Regions from separate parts of the Megamonas sp. genome, predicted to be linked through region 3. Evidence: riboswitches for the same ligand, from Rfam matches in the RefSeq annotation. Region 3 holds a riboswitch; each other region holds the start of a gene.
The links. Region 3 has a riboswitch for thiamine pyrophosphate ahead of thiC (phosphomethylpyrimidine synthase ThiC). Riboswitches for the same ligand answer to the same signal wherever they lie in the genome.

Region 1: another riboswitch for thiamine pyrophosphate. It lies ahead of AC5LAX_RS04720 (cytosine permease); the one in region 3 lies ahead of thiC (phosphomethylpyrimidine synthase ThiC).
Region 2: another riboswitch for thiamine pyrophosphate. It lies ahead of thiS (sulfur carrier protein ThiS); the one in region 3 lies ahead of thiC (phosphomethylpyrimidine synthase ThiC).

The regions. Positions count from the first base shown of each region.
Region 1 covers NZ_CFQVBI010000036.1:36,274-42,677, forward strand. Annotated here, with positions in the region: gene clpB (ATP-dependent chaperone ClpB) at 1-2,336, opposite strand, end outside; gene AC5LAX_RS04705 (DNA-deoxyinosine glycosylase) at 2,588-3,100, shown strand; gene lepB (signal peptidase I) at 3,159-3,695, opposite strand; gene rplS (50S ribosomal protein L19) at 3,771-4,112, opposite strand; TPP riboswitch at 4,276-4,382, shown strand; gene AC5LAX_RS04720 (cytosine permease) at 4,455-5,681, shown strand; T-box leader at 5,764-5,935, shown strand; gene glyQ (glycine--tRNA ligase subunit alpha) at 6,002-6,404, shown strand, end outside.
Region 2 covers NZ_CFQVBI010000065.1:85,757-92,160, reverse strand. Annotated here, with positions in the region: gene AC5LAX_RS09295 (ABC transporter ATP-binding protein) at 1-121, shown strand, start outside; gene AC5LAX_RS09290 (ABC transporter ATP-binding protein) at 114-1,058, shown strand; gene AC5LAX_RS09285 (MATE family efflux transporter) at 1,097-2,407, shown strand; gene AC5LAX_RS09280 (Cof-type HAD-IIB family hydrolase) at 2,462-3,253, opposite strand; gene AC5LAX_RS09275 (DMT family transporter) at 3,384-4,253, shown strand; TPP riboswitch at 4,296-4,399, shown strand; gene thiS (sulfur carrier protein ThiS) at 4,599-4,796, shown strand; gene thiF (sulfur carrier protein ThiS adenylyltransferase ThiF) at 4,799-5,437, shown strand; gene AC5LAX_RS09260 (thiazole synthase) at 5,453-6,211, shown strand; gene thiH (2-iminoacetate synthase ThiH) at 6,250-6,404, shown strand, end outside.
Region 3 covers NZ_CFQVBI010000087.1:17,467-23,870, reverse strand. Annotated here, with positions in the region: gene AC5LAX_RS12685 (carbon starvation CstA family protein) at 1-454, shown strand, start outside; gene deoD (purine-nucleoside phosphorylase) at 542-1,258, opposite strand; gene thiC (phosphomethylpyrimidine synthase ThiC) at 1,362-2,666, opposite strand; TPP riboswitch at 2,750-2,848, opposite strand; gene AC5LAX_RS12670 (5-deoxy-glucuronate isomerase) at 2,900-3,685, opposite strand; tRNA gene AC5LAX_RS12665 (tRNA-Arg) at 3,958-4,034, opposite strand; gene AC5LAX_RS12660 (hypothetical protein) at 4,107-5,114, opposite strand; gene AC5LAX_RS12655 (sensor histidine kinase) at 5,226-6,404, opposite strand, start outside.

The sequences.
Region 1 (6,404 bases), on a different contig from region 3:
TTTTCGAGCATGATGCGAGCAATTTGACGTACTTGTTCTTTAGCTAAAGCTTTGAATACGATAATATCGTCAACACGATTTAAAAATTCAGGACGGAAATAATCTTTTAAGATATCGCGTACTAATTTTTCAGCTGTAGCAAAATCTTTTTGATTTAAGATTTCATGACTGCCTAAGTTTGATGTCATAATGATAACAGTATTTTTGAAGTTTACAACTCTACCTTTACCATCAGTTAAACGACCATCATCTAAGATTTGTAATAATACATTGAATACATCACGATGAGCTTTTTCGATTTCATCAAGTAAAATTACGCTATATGGACGACGGCGAACTGCTTCAGTAAGTTGACCACCTTCATCATAGCCAACATATCCTGGAGGAGCCCCGATTAAACGAGCTACAGAATGTTTTTCCATATATTCGCTCATATCGATACGAATAATACTGCGTTCATCATCAAATAGACTTTCAGCTAAAGTTTTTGCAAGTTCAGTTTTACCTACACCAGTAGGGCCGAGGAAAATGAAAGAACCGATTGGACGATTAGGGTCTTTGATACCAGCACGAGCACGGATGATAGCTTCACTTACAGCTTTTACAGCTTCATCTTGACCGACAACACGTTCATGGAGAACATCTTCTAGATGTACGAGTTTTTCTCTTTCACCTGTGAGCATTTTAGTAACAGGAATACCAGTCCAACGACTTACTACTTGAGCGATATCTTCTTCAGATACTTCTTCTTTTAAGAGACGATTACCTTCTTCATCATGAACAGCTTTTTCCATTTTTTCAAGTTCTTTTTGAAGTTGTGGTAATTTACCGTATTTGATTTCAGAAGCTTTGGCATAATCGCCACTGCGTTGAGCTTTTTCCATTTCAGTATTGGCACTATCCATTTCTTTTTTGATAGCACGTACACGAACAATACCTTGTTTTTCTTTATCCCATTTTGCTTTTAATTCATTTTCTTCATTTTGTAATTTAGTTTTTTCATCAATGAGTTTAGCAAGTTTTTCTTTAGATGCTTCATCAGTTTCTTTATTTAATGCTTCTTCTTCTATTTGTAATTGCATGATTTTACGACGCAATTTTTCAATAGGTTCTGGCATAGATTCGATTTCAGTACGAAGTTTAGCAGCAGCTTCATCAACTAAGTCGATAGCTTTATCTGGTAAAAATCTATCAGAGATATATCTATCAGATAATACAGCTGCAGAAACAAGGGCATTATCACGAATTCTTACACCATGATGAACTTCATAACGTTCTTTTAAGCCACGCAAGATAGAAATAGTATCTTCTACAGATGGCTGACCTACCATTACAGGTTGGAAACGACGTTCAAGAGCTGTATCTTTTTCAATATATTTACGGTATTCATTTAAAGTAGTAGCACCAATACAGCGGAGTTGTCCACGTGCTAACATTGGTTTTAATAAGTTACCAGCGTCCATAGCACCTTCAGTTGCACCAGCACCTACTACAGTATGAATTTCATCGATGAATAATAAAATCTGTCCATCGGATTTAGAGATTTCATTTAATACAGATTTTAGACGTTCTTCGAATTCACCACGATATTTAGCACCAGCGATTAATGAACCCATATCAAGAGAATACAATGTTTTATTTTTTAGAGATTCTGGAACATCACCTGCTACGATACGGCGAGCTAAACCTTCAACAATAGCAGTTTTACCAACACCAGGTTCACCGATTAATACTGGATTATTTTTAGTACGACGAGATAAGATTTCAATAGTACGGCGGATTTCTTCATCACGGCCAATAACAGGATCGAGTTTACCAACTCTTGCCATAGCTGTTAAATCACGACCGTATTTTTCAAGTGATTTATAACCACTTTCAGGATTATCACTATTTACATTTTGTTTACGTTCTGATTTAATTACAGATTGAATTTTATTTTGGTGTAGATTGAATTCTCTACATAATGCTTGCATTTCATCATCGCTATCGCTGACAATAGCCAATAATAAATGTTCTGTACTTATATATTCATCATTCATGTTTTCAGCAAGTTTTGCTGCTCTGCCTAATACACGAACCATTTCTGTACTCATACCTAAGCGACTTTGACCTTTTACGCTAGGAATTTTTTTGAGCATTTGTTCTAGTTTTGCTTTGAGCATAGGTAAATCTACTCGACATTCAGCAAAAATAGTTGCAAGTAAACCTTCTGGTTCTTTTATTAAAGCAGAAAGAACATGAGCAGATGTAATTTCTTGATGATAGCGAAGAGCTGCTTCTTGCTGTGCAGATTGCATAGCTTCTAAAACTTTTTGTGTATATTTTTCTTCACCCATGATTTATACCTCCAAGTCATGATGAGTAACATTTCAATTAATAATAGTATAAAAACAATAATACAGTAAATATAAATATTAAAGTAATAATTTATGTTATACTTTAGTTTTATATTTGCTTACAAAACATATTATAAAAGCTAAAAGTCAAATTGTCAAACATTATTTTGACTTTTTGACATTTATTTTTAAAAATTTTTTATCTATACTAAAAATCTTTATATTATAATAGAATAGAGGTGATTTTATTTATGGAAAGACTCATAGGATTTGCTCCATCCATTGATGAAAATTGTACAACTATTATCTTAGGTTCAATGCCAAGTGTGAAATCTTTGGAACAGCAACAATATTATGCTCATCCTCAAAATAGATTTTGGAAATTAATGGCTATATTTTTTAATGAAGGAATAATACCAACTATTTATCAAGAGCGATTAGAATTATTGAGAAAAAATCATATTGCTCTTTGGGACTCTATAGATTCTTGTATTCGAGAAGGTAGTTTAGATAGTGCTATTTGCGATGAAGTGCCAAATGATTTTAAAGCTTTATTTGCCAAATATCCTAAAATAAAAACTATTTGTTTTAATGGCGGAAAATCTTTTCAGTGCTTTAAGAAATATAATAAAGATATTTTAAAAGATAAAACATATACTTTTTATACTTTGCCATCTACAAGTCCAGCAAATGCTAAATTTCGTTTGCCGATGCTTCAAGAAGTTTGGCAACAAGCTTTAGCTAGACATATAAATAATAAATAGATTTTATAAAATAAAAAAGGTACCTACAAAATATTTCATAGGTACCTTTTCGTTATTATCATGGTAATGTTCTTAATTTATCAAGTGGCCAGAAGATGAGTATTGCTTTACCTTTGATTAAATCAAATGGTACCATGCCTACATCAGCGAAACGACTATCTTCGGAATTATTGCGGTTATCGCCCATTACGAAAATATGTCCTTCTGGTACAGTAGCCAGTGGATAATCCCCTCTAGTTGTGCTTAAGATATATGGTTCATTTTTTAATTCACCATTTACATAAACATGACCATCTTTGATTTCAATAGTATCTCCAGGAATTGCAATTACACGTTTGATAAAATCACGGCTAGGATCTTTTGGATATTGGAATACTAAGATATCACCACGTTCAGGATCATGTAAATTATAAATAAATTTATTAACGACTAAACGCTCTTGATTTTGTAATGTCGGACGCATAGAAGGTCCATCAACTAAATATAACTCTACTACAAAATGACGAATGAATAAGGCTAAAACAACAGCGATAGCTATGGAAATAACCCAATCTTTAATTTCACTACCTAAAGATGACTCTTTTTTATCAGCCATGATAATCCTCCCTCTACTAGAACATACTAATAAAACAAAAGGGACTTGCCATAGGCAGTCCCTCTTATGAAGATATTAGCGTCTTTCTTTAATACGAGCAGCTTTACCAGTAAGGTTACGAAGATAATAAAGTTTTGCTCTACGAACAATACCTCTACGAGTAACTTCGATTTTTGCAAGGCGTGGGGAATGTACTGGGAAAGTACGTTCAATACCAACACCATAAGAAATTCTTCTTACTGTGAAGTTTTCACGAACGCCAGAACCTTGGCGAGCGATTACAACACCTTCGAACATCTGAATACGTTCGTTGGATCCTTCAACTACTTTTACATGTACGCGAACGCTATCGCCAGGGATAAATTTAGGGATATCGTTACGTAATTGTTCCTGTTCTAAAGCCTGAATAATATTCATTATTTTTCCTCCTTAATTCAAACGTTCATATAAGAATATCTCACAGCGGACCGTTTGTTGCATACTAGGCTATTTTATCATATAAAAATGGGCTATGCAATATATTTTTTGGAGATTTTTCGAGAATTTGACAAATATTTTAGGATAATTTATATTAAAGGCAGAATATGAAAAAGGGAGCTTGTAGACAGGCTGAGAGGAAGTTGTGAACTTCGACCTATGACCTGATTTGGATAATGCCAACGTAGGGAAATATTAGTTTGATTACGTATTTTCAAGGAAATGGCATGGCTATTTCCTTTTTTTATTTTTAAATATTTTTATTTTTTATGAGGTGATTTTTTGTCTACATTTTTTACATCAACAAATAATTCTAGTTTTAATGTATCATTGATTTGGTTTGGTACAGCAGTTTCTGTGGCTGAAATCATGACAGGAACTTTTTTAGCACCACTTGGCATGAAAGATGGATTTTTAGCTATTTTAGTAGGTCATGTAATTGGCGGAATTATTCTTTATTTAGCAGGGATTATCGGTGCTAATAAACGTTGCAGTGCTTCTGAAAGTATTAATTTATCTTTTGGTAAGTTGGGTTCTGTTAGTTTCTCTCTATTAAATACTATTCAATTAATAGGTTGGACTTCTATAATGACCATCATTGGGGCACAAGCTTTCAATAAATTAATGGCATCTTTATGGAATATAGGAGAAAATACTATTTTATGGACAATTATCATAGGTCTTTTTCCTTGCATTTGGATTTTTAGTACAATGGATTTTGTAAGTAAGATAAATAAAGTAGTAATGCTTTGTTTATTGCTTGCTTCTTTATATTTAGGTTTTGGGGCGGTAGTTTCTGCAAATGAAGTGGTAACTTCCTTAGATGAAAGTATGAGTTTTGGCATGGCGGTAGAATTGAATATTGCTATGTGTTTATCATGGATGCCAGTTATTTCAGATTATACAAGAACACTTAAAAATCAATCTACAGGTACAGTGAGCTGTGTAGTGGCATATTGTTTTGGCAGTATTTTAATGTATACAATTGGTTTAGGTAGTGCTGTTCATTATGGTATAACAGATATTTGTGATATTTTTATGTTATCTGGATTGGGTGTTATTTCTTTAGTTGTTATTTTATTATCTACAGTAACAACTAATTTCATTACGATAAATTCTTCAAGTATTTGTTTAAATCATATCAGTAATCAATTAGATGTAAAATATACAGCATTTTTTGTATGTATAATTTCTACATTGCTTGCTATTTTCTTATCTATGGAACAATATGAAACTTTCCTTTATTTTATAGCAGCAACTTTTGCACCGTTATTTGCTATTGCTTTTTCTGAATATTTCTTTAGTCATAATATTTATCATCAAAATTCATTTATCACTGGTAAAAATTGTCTTTTATGGTTAATTGGTTTTATAGCTTATGAATTGTTGATTGATTATAGCACATTTATTGGGATTACTGTGCCAGTTATGTTAGCTATAGCCATTATTAATATTTTTGTTAATCAATTGATTGGGGCAAAAAAATTTAGTTTGAATAAGAAATATTAAAAGTATTTTATTATTTAGCCATAAATCTAAAAGTAAACAACATAAATATATTGACAAGGATTTTTTCTTTTGCTAGACTTTATGTACAGCAATGAACTAGAAAAGTAACTTTAATCAGCGAGTAGTGATGGTGTAAGACTACAAAAAGTGAATGGCGCTAGGGAGCTTTATAATAATAAATAACATTCTAAAGAGGACTTAAATATATTTAAGTCAATCAGGGTGGAACCGCGGGAATACATCTCGTCCCTGTAACATTTTGTTGTTACATGGGCGAGATTTTTTATTTTGTCGCCCATGAATATCAAGGAGGTATATTTATGACATTTCAGGAAATTATCCTGACTTTGCAGGAATTTTGGTCTAAGCAAGGCTGTATTTTAGCTCAACCTTATGACGTGGAAAAAGGTGCAGGTACTATGAACCCTTCTACATTTTTACGTGTACTTGGCCCTGAACCTTGGCATGTAGCATATGTAGAACCATCTCGTCGTCCAGCTGATGGTCGTTATGGTGAAAATCCTAACCGTTTATTCCAACATCATCAATTCCAGGTAATTATGAAACCATCTCCTGATAATATTCAGGAACTTTATTTACAGAGCTTAGCAAAACTCGGTATCAATGAAAAAGAACATGATATCCGTTTTGTTGAAGATAACTGGGAATCTCCAACACTTGGTGCTTGGGGTCTTGGTTGGGAAGTTTGGCTCGATGGTATGG
Region 2 (6,404 bases), on a different contig from region 3:
GAAACAAGGCAAAGTTGTAGAATATGGTAAAGCCGAAGATATAATTAATTCACCACAGGCAGAATATACTAAAACTTTACTTGCTTCAGTTCCACAAATAGGAGGACAGCGCTATGTCTAAAGTTATTATGCAGGTAAAAAATATAACTAAAAAATTTCCAGCTAGTAATAATAGATTTTTAACAGCTTGTGATGATGTTAGTCTTAATATTAATGCTGGAGAAACAGTAGGCATTGTTGGCGAATCTGGTTGTGGTAAATCTACACTGGTAAAAACTATTATGAATATGCACGCACCAACTTCTGGTGAAGTTATTTTTCATAATCAAGATATTACTAAATTAACAGGAGAAAAACGTCGTCAAAATTGTCGTCATATTCAAATGGTTTTTCAAGACCCTACAGCAGCGTTTAATCCTAAAATGAAAATCGGCGATATTATTTGTGAACCGCTATTAAATTTTAATTTAATAAAAAAATCACAAATGAAAGAAAAAGCTCAAGAATTATTGCGATTAGTAGAGTTGCCAGATGATTTTGTATATAAATATCCGAATAATATGAGTGGCGGTCAACGTCAACGTGTAGCTATTGCCAGAGCTTTAGCCCTAGAGCCTGAAATTATTGTTTGTGATGAAGCCACTTCTGCTCTTGACGTATCTGTTCAGGCTAAAATCATTAAATTATTAGTAAAACTTCAACGAGAAAAAAATATCACCTATATTTTTATTTGTCATGATTTAGCTTTAGTTAGTTTATTTAGTCATCGTATAGCCGTGATGTATCTAGGCAATATCGTTGAAAAAATTGATGGTGATAAATTGATCGAAGCAAAGCATCCATATACTAAAGCTTTATTAAAAGCAGTTTTTTCTCTAGATAATGAGCAAAATAAAAATATAGAAACTCTTTTTGGTGATATCCCAAGCCCTTTGGACTTGCCAAAAGGTTGTCCATTTCAAAATCGCTGTAAATACTGCAAAGATATTTGTAAACAGGAAAAGCCAAAATTAAAAGAGATATCAGTTAATCATCATGTTGCTTGTCATTTATTTTAAATAAAATAATATAAAAATTTTAATAGATGGGAGATTTTATGCTATCACAATTAACTTATAAAGAATATCTAAAAGTAACTACTCCTTTTATGTTATCCACAGCTACACAGCCTCTATTAGGAGCTGTAAATACTGCTGTTATGGGGCATATGTCAGAAGCTTTTTATATAGCTGCTGTTTCTTTGGGAGTAATTTTATTTAACAATATATATTGGCTATTTGGATTTTTGAGAGTGTCTACTACAAGTTTTTCCGCTCAAGCTTTGGGCAGTGAATCCGCCAAAGATAAATTTTTAGCTTTAGCTAGACCACTACTTATAGCTATAGTAATAAGTTTAATATTTTTAATCATTTATCCGTGGATTTTCAAATATTATGCGTTGCTAATGAAGCCTGAAAGCCAAGTTGTTGAATTGATGAAAAATTATTGTGATATCATTATATGGGGAGCACCATTTGTTTTAATCAATTATGTAACGCTAGGCTGGCTCATGGGACAGATGATAATTCGCTATACTATGTTTATGCAAATATCCATGAATGTATTGAATATCGTCTTATCTATCGTATTTGTATTTATCATGGATATGAATATTCAAGGTGTAGCCTATGCTTCTTTGATTGCTCAAATATATGGTTGTATGATAGGTTTTATCGCTATTTATAAACGAGGGAACTTAATCATTTGCAGTGAATACATTCAAAGTTTAAAAACTTTACAACCATTTTTAGCCATGATGAAGGTAAATGTGGATTTAATGTTTCGCACTGTTTGTTTATTGACGATAAATAATTTGTTTGCCATAGCTGGGGCAAGCATGGGAACTGTTACACTAGCAAGTAATGCTATTATCTTAGAAATCATTTTTATCGTGGTCTACTTTATTGATGGTATGGCAAATGGTGTGAGCGTATTTTCAGGAAAAGCAAAGGGATATAAGGATATAAATTTATTAAATTCAGTATTAAAGATAAGCTTAAGATGTTTAGCTGTATTTATAATTTTTATTTCAGTGATTATGTATATCACTAAATCGTATTTTATAAATATGATGACTGATTTGGCAATTGTGGCTAATTATGCTAACGATTATAGTATCTATCTGATTTTGCATCCAATATGTGCTTGTGTGGGATTGCTTTTATATGGTATGTATACAGGTATTGGTAATACAGCTTCTATCAGAAATATGATGTTTGTCGCTGTGATATTTTTTTATATCTGCCAAAAAATATTGATGTCTTATCTAGGTAATGATGGTATATGGCTAACATATAATTTAACGTATTTATTAGAATCAATTATTCTCATTTTGTATTTACCGTCGTTAAAGAAATATTTTAATTAAAGAAAACCTACTATAGATTACTTTTAAATAAGGTAATTTATAGTAGGTTTATTTTTATAATACGTTATATTGTTTTAAAGCATAAGCTACGCCATCATTATCTACATCTAAAGTGATGAAATCTGCTATCTGTTTTAAATTCTCATTAGCATTTCCCATAGCTATGCCATATTTTACAGCTTCAAGCATTTCCACATCGTTTCCGCCATCACCAAAAGCCATGGCTTCATTGATATCTATACCATAGTAAGCTAAAACTTTTTTGATGCCTGTGCCTTTACCGCCATCTTTAGGAATAATATCTGTAAAATATGGGCACCAACGAACAGCTTTGCAATTTGGCAAATATGGTAAGACTTCTTGTTCTTCATCTTCATTTAAGAAAATATTCAATTGATATGTTTTATGATTGGATACACGACTTACGTCATCAAATGCTCTATCAGGTGCAGTATCTCCTAAAGTTTCTTTTAATTTTGCTAAACGGTCATTATAGAGATTAAAATAAAAATAATCTATTTCCATAAAGCCACAAGCGATATCTTTATCTTTGATGTAATTTGTAAATTGGATTAAATCTTCACGATTTAAATATTCTTCGTGTAAGATTTTCCCTGTACTATCATAACAATATTGACCATTAAAAGTAATATAACCACTGAATAAATCGCCAAATTCATCAATTAAAAATTTCAAGTCATATGGCGGACGACCAGTTGCGATAAATAATTTTATTCCTTTTGCTTTTAAAGTATGTAAAGCTTGTATCGTAGATTCAGGAATTTTATGTGTTTTAAAGCTAACTAAGGTACCATCAATATCAAAGAAAATAGCTTTTATCATCATATCACCGTACTTTCATTAGAATTATAAAATATAAATCAATTATAACAAATTTTAAGCTAGTACGTATATTGTTTTTATGCTATATTATAAACAATAATTATTGACTAGATAAATATAGAAAGAGATGTGAATGATTTTCATGAATGCAACTTTAAAAAATATTACGGCTATGCTTGTTTTTGGTAGTATTGGTTTATTTGTACGCAATATAGAACTTGCAAGTTCACAAATAGCCCTAGTACGTGGTTTTGTAGGTGCTTTTATTTTATTTATTGCTATGGTATGCTTGCACAAAAAAATAAATCGAAATGCTTTGATAAGAAACTTACGCTATTTATTAATAGCTGGCGTAGCTATAGGTTTTAACTGGATTTTTTTATTTCAAGCATATAATTATACAACGATAGCTACAGCAACACTTACATATTATTTAGCACCTACTTTTGTAGTATTATTATCTCCATTTATATTAAAAGAAAGTTTATCTCTCTTTAAAATCATCTGTGTAATTTTATCTTTATTAGGTATGGCATTAGTCGCTGGCATATTCAATGATAACCAATCTGGTGTAAATGATTTTATCGGTGTACTCTATGGAATATCTGCTGCATTATTTTATGCGATTGTAGTCTTAGCAAATAAATTTTTCAAAGATATTTCTGCCATTGATAGCAGTATTGCTCAATTATTATTAGCTTCAATAATTTTATTGCCTTATGTAATCTATCAGGGAAATTCATGGAGTATGAGTGGTTTTTCGTTATTATCTTTGGCTATATTAGGTATTATACATACAGGTATAGCATATCTATTATATTTTTCTTCACTACAAGAATTACCAGCACAAAAAGTTGCTATTTTTAGCTATTTAGACCCAGTAACTGCGATTATTTTATCCACAGTTCTTTTAGCTGAGCCGATGAGTATTTCTCAATGGATTGGGGCGGTTTTGATATTAGGTTCTTTACTTGTCAGTGAGTTGTTCAAGAAAAATAATTAAACTTATTGACAAATGATAATTTATAAATTATATTGTATATATAAATTAATAACAGGGAGCTAGTAAACTGGCTGAGAGGAAGTTGTGAACTTCGACCTATGACCTGATTTGGATAATGCCAACGTAGGATAATAATTATGATGTATTTGCAATTAGAAGAGATGGCATTTTGTCATCTCTTTTTTATTTTAACACACATCTATATATTAATTTTTAAAATCACATAGAGTTGACCATGTGATTGAACAGGAGTTCATGAAGGGGTGCACCACCGCGGGTGTATCTTTTTGTGGACTCCTTTTTTAATAAAATTTCTCAAAAGATAAAAAATAAGGAGGTCTTATTTTGATAATAGTTAATGGACAAAATCAAGAAATATCTTTGCCTATGGATTTAGTTACTTATTTGCAAGAAAATAATTATCCTTTAGATAAGATAGCTATAGAGTTAAATGGTCAAATAGTCCCAAAAGCAAAATATGCGCAAACTATTTTAAATCCTAATGATAAATTAGAAATCGTAACTTTTGTTGGTGGTGGCTGATAATGGCAGACATTTTGGCAAAAGAATTAATTTATCAAACTTTAAATGACCGCCATGGCATAGTCAATCAAGAAAAATTGAACAATGCTAAAGTTGCTATAGCTGGGCTTGGTGGTTTAGGCTCTAATATCGCTGTGGCACTGGCTAGAATAGGTGTAGGTCATTTACATTTAATTGATTTTGACAAAGTAGATATCAGCAATCTCAATAGACAACATTATTTCATCTCACATCTAAATAAATATAAAACGCAAGCTCTAGCCGAGCAATTACAAATGATAAATCCTTATTTAAATATCGTTACTGATTGTATAAAAGTAACAGAAGATAATATTTTTTCATTGTTTAAAGATGAAGATATCATCTGTGAAGCTTTTGACGTTCCTGAAAATAAGGCGATGTTAGTAAATAAGATATTAGAACTTTTCCCCGAAAAATATATCATTTCTGGAAGTGGTATGGCAGGTTTTGGTCATAGCAATGAAATTCATACTCGTAAGGTGATGGGCAAATTTTATATCTGTGGTGATGAAAAAACTGCATTATCCAATGAAAATAGTTTAATGGCTCCTAGAGTAGCTATTTGTGCTGGTCATCAAGCAAATTTAATCACTCAATTGATTTTAGAAAATAATTTATAAAGAAGGTATCATATTATGTGGCAATTAGGAAAACATCAATTCAATTCAAGATTTATTTTAGGTTCTGGTAAATATTCTTTAGAATTAATTCAAGCAGCAATCAATGAAGCAAAAGCTGAAATCGTAACTTTAGCACTTCGCCGTGTAAATAATGGTGGTATGGCTAATATTTTAGATTACATTCCTAAAGATATAGCACTACTCCCTAATACTTCTGGAGCTAGAAATGCTGATGAAGCAATTCGCATAGCTCGTTTATCTAAAGAACTTTGTGGCAGTGATTTAGTAAAAATTGAAATTATGCGTGATAGTAAATATCTTTTACCTGATAATTATGAAACTATCAAAGCTACTGAAGTTTTAGCTAAAGAAGGCTTCACTGTTATGCCTTATATGTATCCAGATTTAAATGTAGCTAGAGATTTAGTAAATGCTGGTGCTAGTTGTGTAATGCCTCTTGGGGCTCCTATCGGCTCTAATAAAGGTTTATGCACAAAAGAATTTATTCAAATTCTCATAGATGAAATCGACTTACCGATTATTGTAGATGCGGGTATCGGTAGACCTTCTCAAGCTTGTGAAGCTATGGAAATGGGTGCCACTGCTATTATGGCTAATACTGCTATAGCAACAGCAGGTGATGTCGTTCGCATGGCAAAAGCTTTTAATTATGCTATTGAAGCAGGACGCCTCGCTTATGAAGCCAAATTAGGTCGTGTAAAAGCACAAGGAGCAAGTGCATCTTCTCCATTGACAGGATTTTTACAAGATTAATTATTAATTTAATCAGTAATAATTGTGAGGTAAGATGAATGAATAAAGATAATCATATTAATGAAAGTATTATTAATGATGAAGTAAGAGCTGAATTAAAAAAAGAACGTATTGACCATATGGCATATTTACCAGATATGGAAGTCATACCTAGCGATATTTTAGATAAGGTTATAGCTGATATGGATAGTTA
Region 3 (6,404 bases):
TTTTCAAGAATTATTCAGCGTAGATGAAGGTCAAGAAATGAGTTTTGTACAAAAATTATGTACAAATAAATATTTTGCTACATTTATAACTTTATTTATTGGTTATTTATTATGCCTTGGTGGTTATATGAATATTTGGCCATTATTTGGTGCTGCTAATCAGTTATTGTCTGCATTGGTGCTTATCTCTTTGGCTGTATTCTTAAAAACAACTGGAAGAAAAGGTTTTATGCTTTATATTCCAATGGTAGTTATGTTCTGCGTTACTATGACAGCTTTAGTAGAAGCTGTATATGCAATTGTTGTAAAATTATCTATGGGACAATTTGTTTTTGCTGTAGATGGATTACAATTAATTATTGCACTTGCTTTGATGATACTTGCAGTTTCTGTAGCAATTCATTGTGGTAAAGAACTTGTTAGTGCTAAGAAAAATATAGAAACTAATATATAAATCAATAAATTTAATAAAAATCCCTATAATTAAGAAATGTGTCCAGGATTTTTGGGACATATCATTTCCATAATTATAGGGATTTTTTTAGATTTCTTTGTTATCAATAGCAGTTTCGAGAGCTATTTTAATCATATCATTAAAGGATTGTTCACGTTCTTTAGCTGTAGTTTCTTCACCTGTAAATAAGTGATTACTTACAGTAAATACGCCAAGTGCTTGTACATTATAACGAGCAGCAAGCATATAAAGAGCAGAAGTTTCCATTTCTACAGCAAGACAGCCGTATTGGATTAATTTTTGTAAATCAACTTCTTCATCATAGAAACGGTCTTGACAATATACGTTACCAATTTTCACAGGAATGTTTAATTTTTTAGCATGGTGATATGCTTTGCCTAATAATTCAAAATCAGCAAGTGGAGCATAATGAAGTCCATCACCAAAAGTGCGAACAATAATGCCACTATCAGTAGTTGTTCCTTGAGCGATAACAACATCACGAACATGAACATCATCTTTTAAACCACCACAAGTACCAACGCGAATTAATTTTTTTGCATGGTAATCGCAGATTAATTCATGTGCATAGATAGAAATAGAAGGAATACCCATACCAGTGCCTTGGATAGAAACTTTATGACCTTTATATGTTCCAGTATAGCCAAACATATTGCGAATATGATTGTAGCAGACAGGATTTTCTAGAAATTTTTCAGCGATGTATTTTGCACGTAATGGGTCGCCAGGAAGTAAAACGACATCAGCAACTTCTCCAATTTTGGCTTCAATATGATTACTCATAACAATACCTTCTTTCATCAATAATTTTATGAGATATAAGAATATCTATAAAAATTTTATCATAATGAATGAAAAAATGCAGGGATTATCCTGCATTTTTAAATTAACAATGTTCGATTGTAGCACCGAGGTATTTATTGACGATTTCAACAGCACAATAATCGCCACACATAGAGCAAGCAGTTGTGCCTTCTGGATTGCGTGAAGCGCGTCTTTGACGTGCTGTCTGTGGGTCGATAGCTAAATTCATTTGTTCTTCCCAATCAAGTTTTTTACGAGCTTTAGCCATATTTAAATCCCAATCTTTTGCACCTGGTACATTTTTTACGATATCAGCAGCATGAGCGGCAATTCTAGTTACAATAACACCATCTTTTACATCTTGAACATTTGGTAAAGCAAGATGTTCGGCTGGAGTTACATAGCAAAGGAAATCCGCACCACAAGATGCTGCCATAGTACCACCGATTGCAGCAGTGATATGGTCATATCCAGGAGCAATATCAGTAACAAGTGGACCAAGAACGTAAAATGGAGCATTATGACAAATGCTTTTTTGCAATTTCATATTTGTAGCTATTTGGTCAAATGGTACATGACCTGGACCTTCGACCATGACTTGTACACCTCTATCCCAAGCGCGTTTTACAAGTCCACCTAAATTTAAAAGTTCTTGAATTTGAGCATGGTCAGTAGCATCAGCAAGACAGCCAGGACGAAGACCATCGCCAAGACTCATAGTAACATCATATTTTGCACAGATATCTAAGATATCATCATAGCGTTCATAAAGTGGATTATTTTTTTCATTATAGAGCATCCAACCTGTGATGAATGAACCACCGCGACTAACTACGTCCATATAACGACCTTCTGCTTTCATGCGATTGATTACATCCATAGTTACACCGCAGTGAATAGTCATGAAATCAGCACCATCTTTGGCTTGTTTTTCAATGGCATGAAGTAAATCTTCTTCAGTCATTTTCACGACAGCACCATGAGCTTTGATGGCATCAACTGTTGCTTGATAAATTGGCACAGTTCCTACCATTACAGTGGAATGTTTTAAAATAGCTTGACGAGAAGCATCAATATTATTTCCTGTGCTTAAATCCATTACAGAATGAGCACCAGATGCGATAGCGACATTTAATTTTTCGATTTCAGGAGTTGGGTCAGGAAAAGCACTAGATGTGCCGATATTAGCATTTACTTTAGTACAAAGTCCTTCGCCTACACCATAAGGGTGTAAATTTTGATGATTGATATTAGCACAAATAGCGATAGTACCATTGGCAACACGTTCACGAAGAGTTTCAATATCCATTTTTTCTTCTTGAGCTACGATTTTCATTTCATCAGTGATTTTACCAGCTCTAGCTGATTGCATTTGTGTCATTGTCATAATTTTGCCTCCATAATATAAGAAGTGATAAATGGCAAAAAAATAAGCAGATATGCAAAGAAAGTTGCAAATCTGCCTTGATAATCATTTATTTGCCACTTCCCTACGTTGGTCTTAACCAAACCAGGTTCTAAGGGTCGGAATATTTCCTCTCAGCTTCAAAAGCACCCCTAGTGGATTTTTTTCAATTTTTTTTTATTATAAAATATTTAGTAAGAAAAAACAAGATTTAATTAAAATTTAGCATCATGAAGCCAAATATATCGTTCATCTTCATTACAATTTTGACGGAGCCAAGGATTATTATCAAAATGACGAATCATCCAACAAGTATACATTAAAAAACCTGGAGCTACAGCTTGTGGATGAGTTTTGCTGTCAGCGATAGCGGCAAAACTACCATCAATGCTTTTAAATACATCATTTCCGATAAAACTAGCACCAAAACCTTCTGGTCTATCAAATTTGAAATAGTAAACTTCAGGTTGTGGGTGATAATGTGGTAAGTAGCCAGACCAATTACCTCTATCATTAATTACTTCACCTAAAACCATATTAGAATAAGGTGCTGTGTCATAATCAAAAATAGTATTAACTTGACGTTGAGCAGTGTTACCGAATTTTCCTGCACAAGAATATCCCCAAGGAACATCTTTTGGAGCATATAATTTAGCAGGGAATTGTTTTTCGTTTTTTGTGCATTGAACAAGAATTTCTGCATCGCTGTTTGCTTTAACAATTACTTTTGTATTACTGCAAACGTGAACGCACCAGGGACCTTCAGTAAAAACATCTTTTCTAGATACAGTTTTTTCTTGTCCATCAAAAATATAAGTGATTTTACCAGCTAAGAGTAGTATGGCAATTTCTTCACCTTCACGGCAGAAAATTCTTTCTTCATCAGCTTTAATTTTATAGACACGAATATCCATTAGCATATTACTATATTCATTATTGTAAGTAGTAAGAATTTGTTCGCCAGAAGCATTGAATTCTGGATAACCAAATGATTTATACATGAAAATATCTCCTTTATAATAAATTTATCAATAAGTGATGATTATTTTATGGTTATATTATAAATGTTTTAAAGTTCAATATCAACAATATATAATCAATATATAATCAATATATAATCAATATATAATAAGATTAATAAACTTATTAATAAAAAGTTTCTATAATAAATGTTGAAGTAAAAGAATTTTTTTATCTTGATATTTTTGATAAAGGGCAATAAAAAAGGATATTAATCATAATTATTATGATTAATATCCGTTATTTTTATAAATGGTGCGACTGGCGTGAGTCGAACACGCGACCCTTCGCTTAGGAGGCGAATGCTCTATCCGTCTGAGCTACAGCCGCAATTTCAATCTAAATTAGTTAGATGAATTTAATAAGCTAAATTTTAGCATAACTAAAACTAAGTCGCAAATTTTAATTTATAGGAGCTCCAATAGGACCTACAGAGCCAATAGGATTTGTAACGCCACTAGCAGCTGGTGATGTTGTAGTAGAGTTTACAGGTGTAGTAGGTGTTGGAGTTGTAGTAGTTGCTGTTGTGTTTGTTGGAACAGTAGCTGTTGTTGCTGTTTTATTGATTTGATAACGTGTTGCCCATTCAGGATATTTATTAGCATAATATCTTATTTTCTTGAATTCTACATCTTCTGTGCTTTCAGGAATGATAGAATGCATATTTTTGTCGAGATTAGGTGTTTTATCAATCCAATTTGTATCAGGAGACCAGAAATTATATTTTAATGTTCTAGCTGTTAAATTTTTGACGTTATATTCTTTTTTCATGAATTGGATAGAGGAAACATTGCCAGCAGAGTCTTTGTTTTCTTGCCAAATCCAAACAATGATGTTGTTATCTATCTGACGAAGTGTAGCTGTATCGGCACTACTTTCTCCAGATTCATTACTCCATAAGCCAAGCCAACGAGCATTAGAGATAAGACGACCACCTTCACCTTTATTGAATACACGGTCTACAATCATAGCATAAAATTTTTCATCAAAAGATTGAGAGTTGATATCTTTATTTACAGGGTTATTGTATTTGAGTGTATAAAGAGCCTTACCATCTTTATCATAGAAGATTTCTTCCATATAGCGTAGGGTTCTTTCTTGAGGATTGATTTGAACACGAGCTAAGCTATAGACTAATTGATTAGGATCATTGATAGGAAGTTTCATATTAGCTATAGTTTCAGCTGCTCCACCTGGAGCGTAACCTGTTTTTATCCAATCTTCAATACAAGTAGGAATGTTATTTTGACTAGAAACAGTAGTAATTCTTGTCATAGAAAAATATTTACTATATTTATCATCTGAGCTAATCCAATACCATTCAGAATCAGCGGCAAAACTAATTTGAGTATGGAATAATGTGAAAACCATTAATACAGTAAGGCAAATAATATTTTTTATTAATCGCATAAGCATGCACCCTCATTATATATATTATAAAATTTGTTACTCTACTTATTATACCAAAAATTTTAGCTTAAACAATAAGAAAACCCCTAAAATAGGGGTTTAAAAAATTTTTTAATCTGATTTTAAAGAAAAATGAATTCTGATACAAGTTCCTTCATTAGGTTTACTTTGAATTGTTAAATTAGCATGATGGAATTCAGCAATATGTTTAACGATAGCAAGACCTAAGCCTGTACCTTCTACATTGATTTGAGAACGGGATTTATCAGCACGATAAAATCTTTCAAATACATGTGGTAAATCGTCTGACGCTATACCTATTCCAGTATCTTTTACTTCTAAGATAAGATGATTTTTGTCTTCATTTAATAAAGAAATAAAGACAGAACCATTGGCTTTATTGTATTTTATAGCATTTTCGATGAGATTATAAATTAATTCTTCAATTAATTGACGAACACCAATAATTTCACTATTTGGATTTTCTTTAAAGATGACTTTTACTTGTTTTGTTAAAGCTTTATCATTTAGGCGTAAAATAATTTGTTTACAGATAGCGGAAAGATTAAGAGGTTCTTTCATAAAGGTACTATTTTTTTCATCAAGTTGAGAAAGTTTGATTATATCTTGAATTAAACTGATTAGACGTTGAGCTTCTTTGTAGATTTTGCTAGCAAATAAAGGAATGTCATTTGGTCGAACCATATTATTTTGTAAAAGTTCAGCAAATCCAGAAATAGAAGTGAGTGGTGTTTTTAATTCATGAGATACATTAGCGGAGAATTCTTGACGCATTTTTTCTGCCATGCGTTTTTCCGTGATATCTACAAAGAGAATTAAAGCACCTTTTACCGTATTATGCTTAGTTACAGGGCTGGCAATGATTTGATAAGTTTTTTTATCAAGAGGTAAATAAAACTCTTGTCGTTCTCCACGCATTACATTTTGAGCAGCTTGATATAATGTTTCATTATTGATAAGCGTAAAGAGATTTTTATCAATATAGTCTATTTTTTCGGCGTTTAAAATATTTAATACGCTATGGTTTATAGCTAATATTTTATAAGAATGATTGATTAAGATTAAACCTTCTTCGATATTGTTGATAATCATAGTAAATTCACGCTGTTGATTTTTTAAAGTCTTCATTTGTTGGTGAATTTGCTCATTTTGATTTTCTAAACGAATTAACATAGGATTTAATTCTTCATATAAGTCATTCATAATAGGGTGTTCAAGATTGATAGAATTTATAGGTGCAATGATATTTCTAGCCATACGGCGAGCAGC